DNA from 3 places in the Bacillus mesophilum genome. Region 1 is predicted to be linked to each of the others. Evidence: riboswitches for the same ligand, from Rfam matches in the RefSeq annotation. Region 1 holds a riboswitch; each other region holds the start of a gene.

Evidence for each region. A riboswitch is a leader RNA that binds a small molecule or an ion and turns the genes downstream of it on or off. The one in region 1 is predicted to bind preQ1.
Region 2: linked by a shared signal. The riboswitch ahead of queF (preQ(1) synthase) and the one ahead of F7732_RS14060 (QueT transporter family protein) in region 1 are both predicted to bind preQ1.
Region 3: linked by a shared signal. The riboswitch ahead of F7732_RS15555 (VUT family protein) and the one ahead of F7732_RS14060 (QueT transporter family protein) in region 1 are both predicted to bind preQ1.

The regions. Positions count from the first base shown of each region.
Region 1 is NZ_WBOT01000004.1:191,570-194,852, forward strand. It holds gene F7732_RS14050 (glycosyltransferase) at 1-461, shown strand, start outside; gene F7732_RS14055 (TerC family protein) at 744-1,520, shown strand; gene F7732_RS14060 (QueT transporter family protein) at 1,589-2,074, opposite strand; PreQ1 riboswitch class I at 2,084-2,128, opposite strand; gene F7732_RS14065 (hypothetical protein) at 2,425-2,751, opposite strand; gene F7732_RS14070 (hypothetical protein) at 3,030-3,260, shown strand.
Region 2 is NZ_WBOT01000004.1:297,665-300,947, forward strand. It holds gene F7732_RS14590 (hypothetical protein) at 43-330, shown strand; partial or broken gene F7732_RS14595 (peroxiredoxin-like family protein) at 643-1,074, opposite strand; PreQ1 riboswitch class I at 1,319-1,365, shown strand; gene queF (preQ(1) synthase) at 1,461-1,958, shown strand; gene F7732_RS14605 (hypothetical protein) at 2,293-3,283, shown strand, end outside.
Region 3 is NZ_WBOT01000005.1:28,159-31,441, reverse strand. It holds gene F7732_RS15565 (diguanylate cyclase) at 1-364, opposite strand, end outside; gene F7732_RS15560 (C40 family peptidase) at 450-1,085, shown strand; PreQ1 riboswitch class I at 1,146-1,192, shown strand; gene F7732_RS15555 (VUT family protein) at 1,334-1,870, shown strand; gene F7732_RS15550 (macro domain-containing protein) at 1,981-2,979, shown strand; gene F7732_RS15545 (vWA domain-containing protein) at 3,057-3,283, shown strand, end outside.

The sequences.
Region 1 (3,283 bases):
ATTCCGTATGGTCCCAAAGCTATATTGTAAGCGAAATGGAGAACTTGGATGATCGTGATGCTGTCCTAAATAGATTGCTGAAAAACCAGGAGGATATTGGTGTATCACTATCACCTTACCTGGGTAAAAAAGGAACGGCAGAAGTAACCGCTCTCTTAAAGGATCATATTTTACTGGCTGGAAAAATGACAAAGGCAGCAAAGAATGGTGAGAAGGAGACGATTGCTCAAGAACGGAAAAAGTGGTATGAAAATGCGAACGAATTGGCTGCAGTTCTAAGTGAAGCCAACCCCAGCTGGCAGGAAAAGACCCTTAAAAATATGCTGCACATTCATTTAGAACATATGGAAAATTATATTTCAGCTAGAATCATTCGAGATTGGGAAGCAGAAATTACAGCTGCTGATGAAAGTCTGATTCATATGCAAAAACTCGCTGACTATTTGGCTGAGAAAAATTAGGTTGACAAAAAGTACGATCCTTAATATGATAAGAATATAATTAAATATGTTCGGATATCCCTAAAGGGGAGTAGCTTTAACAGCAAAGTCGTCATTTCGGAGCTTTTCGCTCTCGGCTTTGTTGGCAGTGTGAACACTGTTAGCAAGACCTTTACCTATTCACGGTAGAGGTCTTTATTATTTTTGTTGACCTTTACCAAAATGGTAAAGGTTTTTTTATTGCCATTTTACATATAGGACGGCCGAGCATATGGAATAATACGATTAAAGGAGGAAAAAGAAATGGAATTATCATTATTATTAGAGTATGGATGGGTGTTATTAGTTCTGATTGCACTAGAAGGACTGTTGGCAGCTGATAATGCGCTCGTTCTTGCGATCATGGTAAAGCATTTACCAGAAGAAGAGAGAAGGAGAGCCTTGTTTTACGGGTTGGCGGGAGCATTTGTTTTCCGATTTGGTTCCTTATTTGCAATTTCATTCCTGGTAGATGTGTGGCAGGTTCAGGCAATCGGTGCGATCTATTTATTATTCATCGCGCTTAATCACATATACCGAAAGCTTGTAGTGAAAAAAGCAGAGGATTCGGGGACAGAGCGTCCCAAGAAAAAATCTGGTTTTTGGATGACTGTATTTAAAGTAGAGCTGGCAGATATCGCATTTGCAGTTGACTCCATCTTAGCAGCAGTTGCATTAGCAGTAGCACTCCCAGATTCAGGACTGCCGAATATCGGCGGACTTGATGGAGGAAAGTTTTTAGTTATATTTGCTGGAGGACTAATTGGACTTGTTATAATGCGTTTTGCAGCCAACTTCTTTGTCGGACTTCTTGAAAGAAGACCAGGGCTTGAAATTGCTGCCTTTATGATTGTCGGCTGGGTGGGGGTTAAGCTGCTTGTTTATACAATGTCACATCCAGCATTGGCATTCCTTCCAGAAGCATTTGCAAAGTCCACTGAATGGAAATCAATCTTCTACATCGTCTTAATTCTTATCGCAGCAGGCGGATGGTTCCTTTCAAAAGATAAAGCTGTGCAAAGTGGTGAAGTGAAACATTAATCGTATTTGACCATAAAAAGAAGCTTGCCTCCCAACATATGGGCACAAGCTTCTTTTTTAGTGTTTGATTATAATGCTTTAGCCAAATTAATACGCTTATTTAAAGCATACATAACTGGAATTCCTGCCAATAAAACAATAAATTCCCCGGCAGCTGTTGTGTAGTACGTTTCTAAAAATGGCAATCCAAACGCCAGTTTCAGTTCTAATGCAATCAGCCACATCATCAGCGTAAAGACAATCGTGTTAATTGCTAATCGTGCCCAAATATTTTTAACATATTTACAAATAAATATTGTAATCAGCAAAGATAATAAGGAATGACCGGTACCAAAAATAAGGTCATAGCCTTTCATTGGAGAAAACAATAAATTGGTTAAAAATACGCCTAATACGATGCCGTAAAGGTATTTTTTATTAAAGACAATCAGGTGGTTAAACAACTCCGATACACGGAACTGAACAGCTGTAAAGCCGAATGGCTGAATAAGCATGGTAACAGCAATATAAAGGGCAGCAATAATGCCGTTAAGGACAAGGTTTTTACTATTCATTTTATTTCTCTCTCCTTAGTTTTTTATCGTGGGAGGTTCTCGAACCACGTCAGACATACTTACAAATGATAGTCTATGGATATAGGCAAGTCAATAAGAAAAGAATTCAATTGCAGGAGAGATCAGGTAATGTAACCATGAAAAAGGGAAATGAACCAAATTAAAAACCGCAGGCATATGCCTGCGGTGTATCAATTAGTGGCGTTTCATATAGTCAAATAACACATGGACCACTTCATAGCCTTGGTAAGCAAAGATGCTTCCTGCTGTAAGTGAAAATAATCCAATCATTAGAAAACGAAATAACATCATAATTCCTCCTCGAATTTTTATTAAATGCTTTATTAAAATCAAGGAGTAACAGAAATTGAATTTGCCTGATAAAAATATGGTGTCATAAATATCTTTATTCTCGTATTCTTTGAGAAATGCAGACATATAGCTGCTGCCGCAGTTGTCATGAGTACAATAATCGCTGCAGAATCAAATAAAAGCGACGGTACTTTTTTCACTTCATCCTTTTCTCCAGCATGGTCATGTATACCAATGGATCCAACTGTTAGGACATCGTCAGCTCCAGTGAAGGACTGTGCCATATTGTTTGGAAAGCCAATGAGAAGATAAGACAAAAAGATGAACAGTAAACCAATGGATATGATTTTTTTATGTTGATTCATCTTTAATCCTCCCTCTCTAAAAAGTGTTCTTATCATAACAATATTTTTTATGTTAGTAAATAAAAAGATTTCACCAAAATGACCTAATATTTGCAGAGTGAAAGACTAATCAAATGTTTGATTAATAGGTATGTTCGTATTATACAGCATGTAATATAGATCTGCATGAAAAGAATAGCTGTTTTTTTATTTTGAAGAAATTCTACTTAATAACGCACTTCTTACATTATTTTTGTTATCATATGGTAAAGAAGGATAAAAAATGAGGTGGAGAAATGATGACGACAGGTACCATTGCTGTCATAATGGTGTTTTCAATTCCGATTATTGCGATTTTGGCAGACCACTTCCAAAAACAAACAAAGCTAAAGCATAAAGTTGTAAAAGACCAATTGGAACTGGAAAAGCTAAAACATGAAAACTTCATGCTGGAAACGGAAAAAATGAGGCAAGAGCTGGAAATACAATTAAAGTTGGATGAAATAAAAACCAAAAAAGAAATTCTATAATAGGGCTCTGAAAAAGTTTGGCA
Region 2 (3,283 bases), 110 kb from region 1:
AATGGGAGAGGTGTAGTGAAAAAATAGCAGAGGAGTGATTTGTTGCGGTTTATTGCACAGCATCCGTATATAAAAGTCAGCAGGCAGATCAAATGGACTGAGCAGAAAATCATTGAAGAAGAACTTTCGCTTATACTATATGAAGATCGCATCGAAACACAATTTCATGTTCATTATATAAGAGACGTATGGGATGTTTCCTATAAAAGTACCAGCGCAGGCACTGGGCTGCTTTATTTACATACCAGGAGCGGTGTAAATGCTTTTTATGTGAAACAAAATCCTTCACAGTTTATTGACCACTTTATAAAAATAAAAGCAAGCTTGTAGAAATTTTTCAATAGCTAAAAAGTCCAAATAAAAAGGTGCATTCCGCGAATGGGAATGCACCTTTTTTGGTCCGTAAAACGGACATTCAAGGTACGTTTACTGAGGCCGTCCGATTTTAAGTATATCGGTTAAAGACGAGAGTGCCTATCGAGCGCTCTGCAAACCCTCCTTGATCCAAAGCAATGCCAACACTAGAATCTGAAGTCGCTGTTATGTTCTTCAAGGTGAACCAGTCCCTTCTGCAAGTGGTAATGGCCTTGCATTATTTGTTTACCACGATAGGAAGAGTTAAAACATTTCTCAACAAAAATATTATTGTTTGTCCATGATTTCTATTATTTTTGCAAGGGGTGCATGATTTTCAGGTGATTCGTCAATGTGGTTCCAAAGGACTTTTCCTGAACTAGAATAAATCCAAGTTCCCCCTTGAACATAAACATCTTGTGTCTTCATTGACTCCATAACGAACTTTTTTTGCTTTTCGTCTTCTGGGACAAATCCTTTCACTTTTCCGGTAACAAAACCGAAGGCAGCTTTGGAGAGCAGCTTCCATTTTGGCATTGTCTTATGTCCCATTCCTTTGTAGGCTCCTCTTGCAGGATCTCCTAAAATCGGAAAGGGATAAGGACCAAACTCTTCTAAGAACATGTTGATAAAGCTGCCTTTAGAAGGTGCAATCACAATCAGCTGATAGCCGCGCTTTGAAAATTCATCATAATGCTCACGCAACTGCGTGAGATACTGCCTGCAGACAGGTCAGCCAAGATGGCGTACAAACACCACAACACTTGGTTTTCCTTGAATCAATGCTTTTAGAGAGAGCTTTTCTTCAGAATCTGTTCTTTCAAGCAGAAAATTCATGAAAATACCACCTTTCGAATCGATTAGTCTATCATAACGTTATTATTAGATATTTTGAAGTAATTGACACACTATAGAAAGTTTTTTATAGTTATATTGGTATTTTAAAATATGTGTTTCACGCAAAATGAGAGAGGTTCATAGCACTTACCCTCTATAAAAAACTATGGAACGGATGAATTGCATTCAGCCATGTCCATGGAGGGCATGGTTTTTTTATATTCAATTCCCTCATTCCAGCATGAAATGCAATCCAAGGAGGCACTAGCATGACAGGAAGAAAAGATGAAGAATTAGAAGGGGTAACCCTGCTGGGAAATCAAGGGACACAATATCTATTTGAGTATTCCCCAGATATCTTAGAAAGCTTTGATAATAAGCATCCAAACCGTGATTATTTTGTAAAATTCAATTGTCCAGAGTTTACGAGTTTATGCCCTAAAACAGGACAGCCAGACTTCGCGACGATTTATATCAGTTATATACCAGATCAAAAAATGGTGGAAAGCAAATCGCTTAAATTGTATTTGTTCAGCTTCCGCAATCACGGAGATTTCCATGAAGACTGCATGAATATCATTATGAATGACTTAATTGAACTAATGGACCCGCGCTATATCGAGGTATGGGGCAAGTTCACACCTAGAGGCGGCATTTCCATTGATCCTTACACAAACTATGGAAAACCAGGCACAAAATACGAAAAAATGGCTGAGTTCAGATTAATGAATCATGATCTATATCCTGAGACCATTGATAATCGTTAATCATAAAAGAGGCTGAAGATCCATATTTTAACCAATAATGCAACCAAACATTTAAGCAGATCATTTTTAGCTGTTAAATTTGTTTGGTTTTTTTTATGACTAAAGTGCTTCATCTTTGTGTAAAAGTATGTATTCTCTTTGAGATGGTTTTGTTATTTAGGATAATGTACATTCATTTTACCTATAAATACTACAAATTTATAATTCTTTTGTAATCTTTGTAATAAATGGGTTTGTGAATTGATTGTCCATTTGTTAAACTGATAATTGGTTAAATCTCTGTGAATGTATAATTATGAGATTACTAAAATGAATGCTTTATTAGGAGATTATCATGAAAAAATTTTATATAACGGTTTGTTTATTATTGTTGACGGCTTGTTCGTATGACACAATCGCGTCAATTAAATCGGAGACACTTTCTGAAACGAAAGAAGCAAAAGATGCAGCTATAGAGGAAAAGGCAGAACCAGCGGTAATTGCGGAAGGTAAAGAAAAGATGGATACGGTTACTCTTAAAGAGGAATCTCTGTTCAAATTCGAAGTTAAAGATGGCAGCTATGATTATAACGTGTTCGTATACGCTAAAAATGCTGAAAAAAAGGATGTTTTCTACTCTGGCCATTATGCATTTTACCTGGCTGAAAAAGATTCAACGGTAGCTTATAAACAAAATGTTTTAAAAGATGAAGAAATACTAACTTTTAAAACAGGGAATGATGAGCAAATTTATCCTTTGAAACTTGGAAAGAAAACGATATTTGCTGTGGCTGAACAAATAGATCAGGTACATAGCCAATTTCTGTTTGCTGGAATTGACAATGGAGAATTAAAACTTATAAGCAATGGAGAAATTGAGTCTTTAAATGATATTACAATCAGAAACATTAACCAAAAATATCTTCAGACAATAAAGCGGGACAGTTCTTCAGATACCATATACTTTACAACATGGGGATTAAATGAAGAAACCCTAAAATTAGTTGAACAGGACCAAGAAACAATTACAGATGAAGAAAAAGTAGATTTCTGGCTGGAAAGTTTAAATGAAAAAAATGCATTTTATTATCCATTTAAAGATTTGGAGCTAAATGCAGATCTCTTGGCAAAAGCAAAGCAAGGCATTCCAGTTGGAAGCCCATACCCGCTTGGCACCAATATACAAGAAATAAAAAAGGCTGAACCATATTACATGCGGGAAGGCGTGAAAGAGGAAGGCCCGTATGTCATGTATCCTGAAATCACCTATTATTATAATGCTGAAGACAGTAAGGTGACAGCAGCTGAAATCCCTGGAGAACGTTTGAGAACATCCCTAACTGAGG
Region 3 (3,283 bases), on a different contig from region 1:
CATTATTTTCACTATACAAGGAAACCAAGCTTAAATGCGGCTTTTTAATTTCGAGCAGCAGGTCTTTCGCACGGTCACTTGTATTTTGCATGTCGATCTTGATCCAATAATCCAAATCGGCAATATCCCCATCGATATCCGCCTGACTGAAGGAAACAAATTGATCCTGCCTTTCGAGGATTTGATCTGGAGTCAGATCGTTTGAATCAACATACACAAGTATTTGGGAGGTCATATCCTTTTCCGTAAAATCATTGCTCACGTTCACTGGGTTTGCTTTGGCATAAGAAGCTGAAATAGGAAAGAACAGTGTAAAAAGGACGATGAGAACAAAGTAGTGATATTTTTTGAAAACTGGTTTCATTGAATAGACTCCCGTTTCATGAAATATTGGTATCATTATAACATGATAGTGTAAAATTTTAGCATATTATTTTAGGAGGAGTATTATGAAAACAGAAACGTATGATCAGCTTTTGCCATTATTAAAAACAGGAGATTTAATATTATTCAGCGGAAAATATGAGATGAGCAAGTTAGTAGAAAAACTGGAGCACAGCAAATGGTCACATGTGGGGATGGTGCTGCGTCCTGATCCAGATGGTGAGGTATTTTTCTTTGAATCAACAGCTCTCATCAATCTTGAGGATGAATGGTTTCATGATCACGAAACAGGGCCAAAGGTTGTCAAACTGCTGGATCGGCTGAAAACGTACGGCCAGGATGTTGAACCATACGTTGCGCCGGAATATGCCCTGCGCACCTTAAAAATGAAAAACAAATTGGATGATCAAAAGCTCTATGACTATATCAAAAGAGTACATGGAATCCCGAACCCTAGTGAATGGCCAATGATTGAAGAAGTAATTGAAGGCAGAATGTTTCATATTACTTCAAAAAGGAATGATTATACCTGCAGCAAACTGATCGCAGAAACCTACCAAACATTGGGGATCGCGTCGTTTTCTATACCATTGAACGGGCTGATGCCTAAAGATTTTTCTTCAGCAGGACATATAAAAATAAAAGCTGGAGAGTTAGAAGAAGAGATTTTGATTCAGTTAGAGGAAGAGGTTGTTTCTTGAAATTGTCATTGACAGATCTCTGTCCTTTACGATATTATTAATCTCAATTGCATAACCCGATCGGGAGAGGTTCCTAGCTTAAACCCTCTATAAAAAACTATGGATTGCTGTGTCCATGTGGTCACAGCTTTTTATTTTTTTGATAGAAAGATTGTCTAGGCCTCTTTTGTGGAGTTTTCTTAACTTCGCATGGGAGGTCTTTTTTCGTTCGGTTATCATATAAAACTGTAGCATCAGGAGGAGTATACATGAGAATTTTATTGTATTTATTATCTATTGTTATTGCCAATGTTGTAACGGCTAAATTTGCACCATTGGCTGTAGGGATTTTTATGATCCCAATGGGTACGCTGTTTATTGGAGCAACCTTTATTTTCCGTGATCTTGTCCAAAATAAATATGGAAGATCAAAGACGTACTTATTTATTTTTACAGCACTGATCCTGTCTGGAATCGTGTCATTCCTGCTTGGAGATACATTGATGATTGTGGTAGCATCTGCTATTTCGTTCTTAATTGCGGAAACAGCTGATACCGAAATTTATACGCGTTTAAAGCTTCCATTTGCATGGCGTGTTTTCTATAGCGGCATCGTCGGCGGCTTGCTGGATTCAGTAGTGTTTGTTGTAATCGGCTTAAGTCCGTTAGGTGCAAACATGCTCCCATGGGAAGCGGTGCCGGCAGCGATCGTTGGTCAAATATTGGCGAAAACGATTATTCAGATGATTGCAGCGATCATTATTCATCGTATTCATACTGGAAAAGAAAATAAGATGGCTTTTTAAGTTTCAGAGGAATCTATTGATCAAAATAGGTTCCTTTTTTGTGGATGCATTATGCTGTTGTCGCACAGCAGAGTCGATGCTATGCTTTTAGTAAAAAAGGAGTTTCATTTATGCCTTTGGAAATCGTTCGCCAGGATCTTACAGTCATGAAGGTTGATGCCATCGTCAATGCCGCCAATACAAAATTGCAAATGGGCGGAGGAGTTTGCGGTGCCATATTTCAAGCAGCCGGTGTTGAGGAGCTAACAGAAGCTTGCGGCAAAATCGGGGGATGTGCAGTCGGTGAAGCCGTGATAACAGATGGATTTAAGCTGCCTTCCAAATATATTATCCATACACCTGGTCCCATTTGGAAGGGCGGTACACAGCAGGAAGCAAATTTGCTGCGGAATTCTTATAAGCATTCATTAGAACTGGCACATACATATCAATGTGAGTCCATTGCATTTCCACTGATTTCAACAGGAATATACGGATTTCCTAAAGAAGAGGCTCTGCAAATTGCCATTTCGGCCATCAGCACCTTTTTAATGCAGCATGAAATGCATGTTTATTTAGTTGTTTTTGATCAGCAAACGTTTGGTCTGAGCCAGAAGCTATTTCATTCCATTCAGGAATATATTGATGAGCACTATGTGGAGGAAGCCAGTGCTTTATATGGTCGGGGCAGAGAGGCACGTTTTGTAACGGAACAACTTAGAGAGCATGAATATGTTAAGAAAAGTGAAGATATTGAAGAAAGCAGTTTAATGAAATTAATGGATGAACTCGATGAATCGTTTTCGGCACGCCTGCTTCGCCTCATTGACGAAAGAGAAATGAGCGATGTGGAGGCTTATAAAAGAGCGAATATAGATCGCCGTCTGTTTTCAAAAATTCGCAAGGAAGAGAGCTATAATCCGAAAAAGAAAACTGCTATCGCCTTTGCGATCGCTCTGGAGCTGGATGAAGATGAAACAAATGAACTGCTGTCAGCGGCAGGCTATACATTGTCGCACAGCAGTAAATTTGATGTGATCGTAAAATTCTTTATTACTCAGCAGAAGTATGATATCCATGAAATCAATGAAGCATTATTTCGGTTTGATCAGCCATTGCTTGGAGCTTAGAAAATGTCGCTTTTGAAGCGACCAATGTTTTTTGAAAACTTGATATCCTTCCATTATAGATAAGGAGGGTATTAAACATGAAAAACAAAGTAACTGAAGTAGTATTTATTTTAGACAAAAGCGGATCAATGGCCGGGCTCGAGGCAGACACGATTGGCGGCTATAATTCTATGCTGAAAAAGCAGAAAAAAGCTGAAGGAGTGGCGTTTGTAACCACCGTTTTATTCAACCATGGGTATGAATTATTACATGACCGCATTTCTGTAAAAGAAATAAAAGCTCTAACTGAAAGCGATTATGAAGT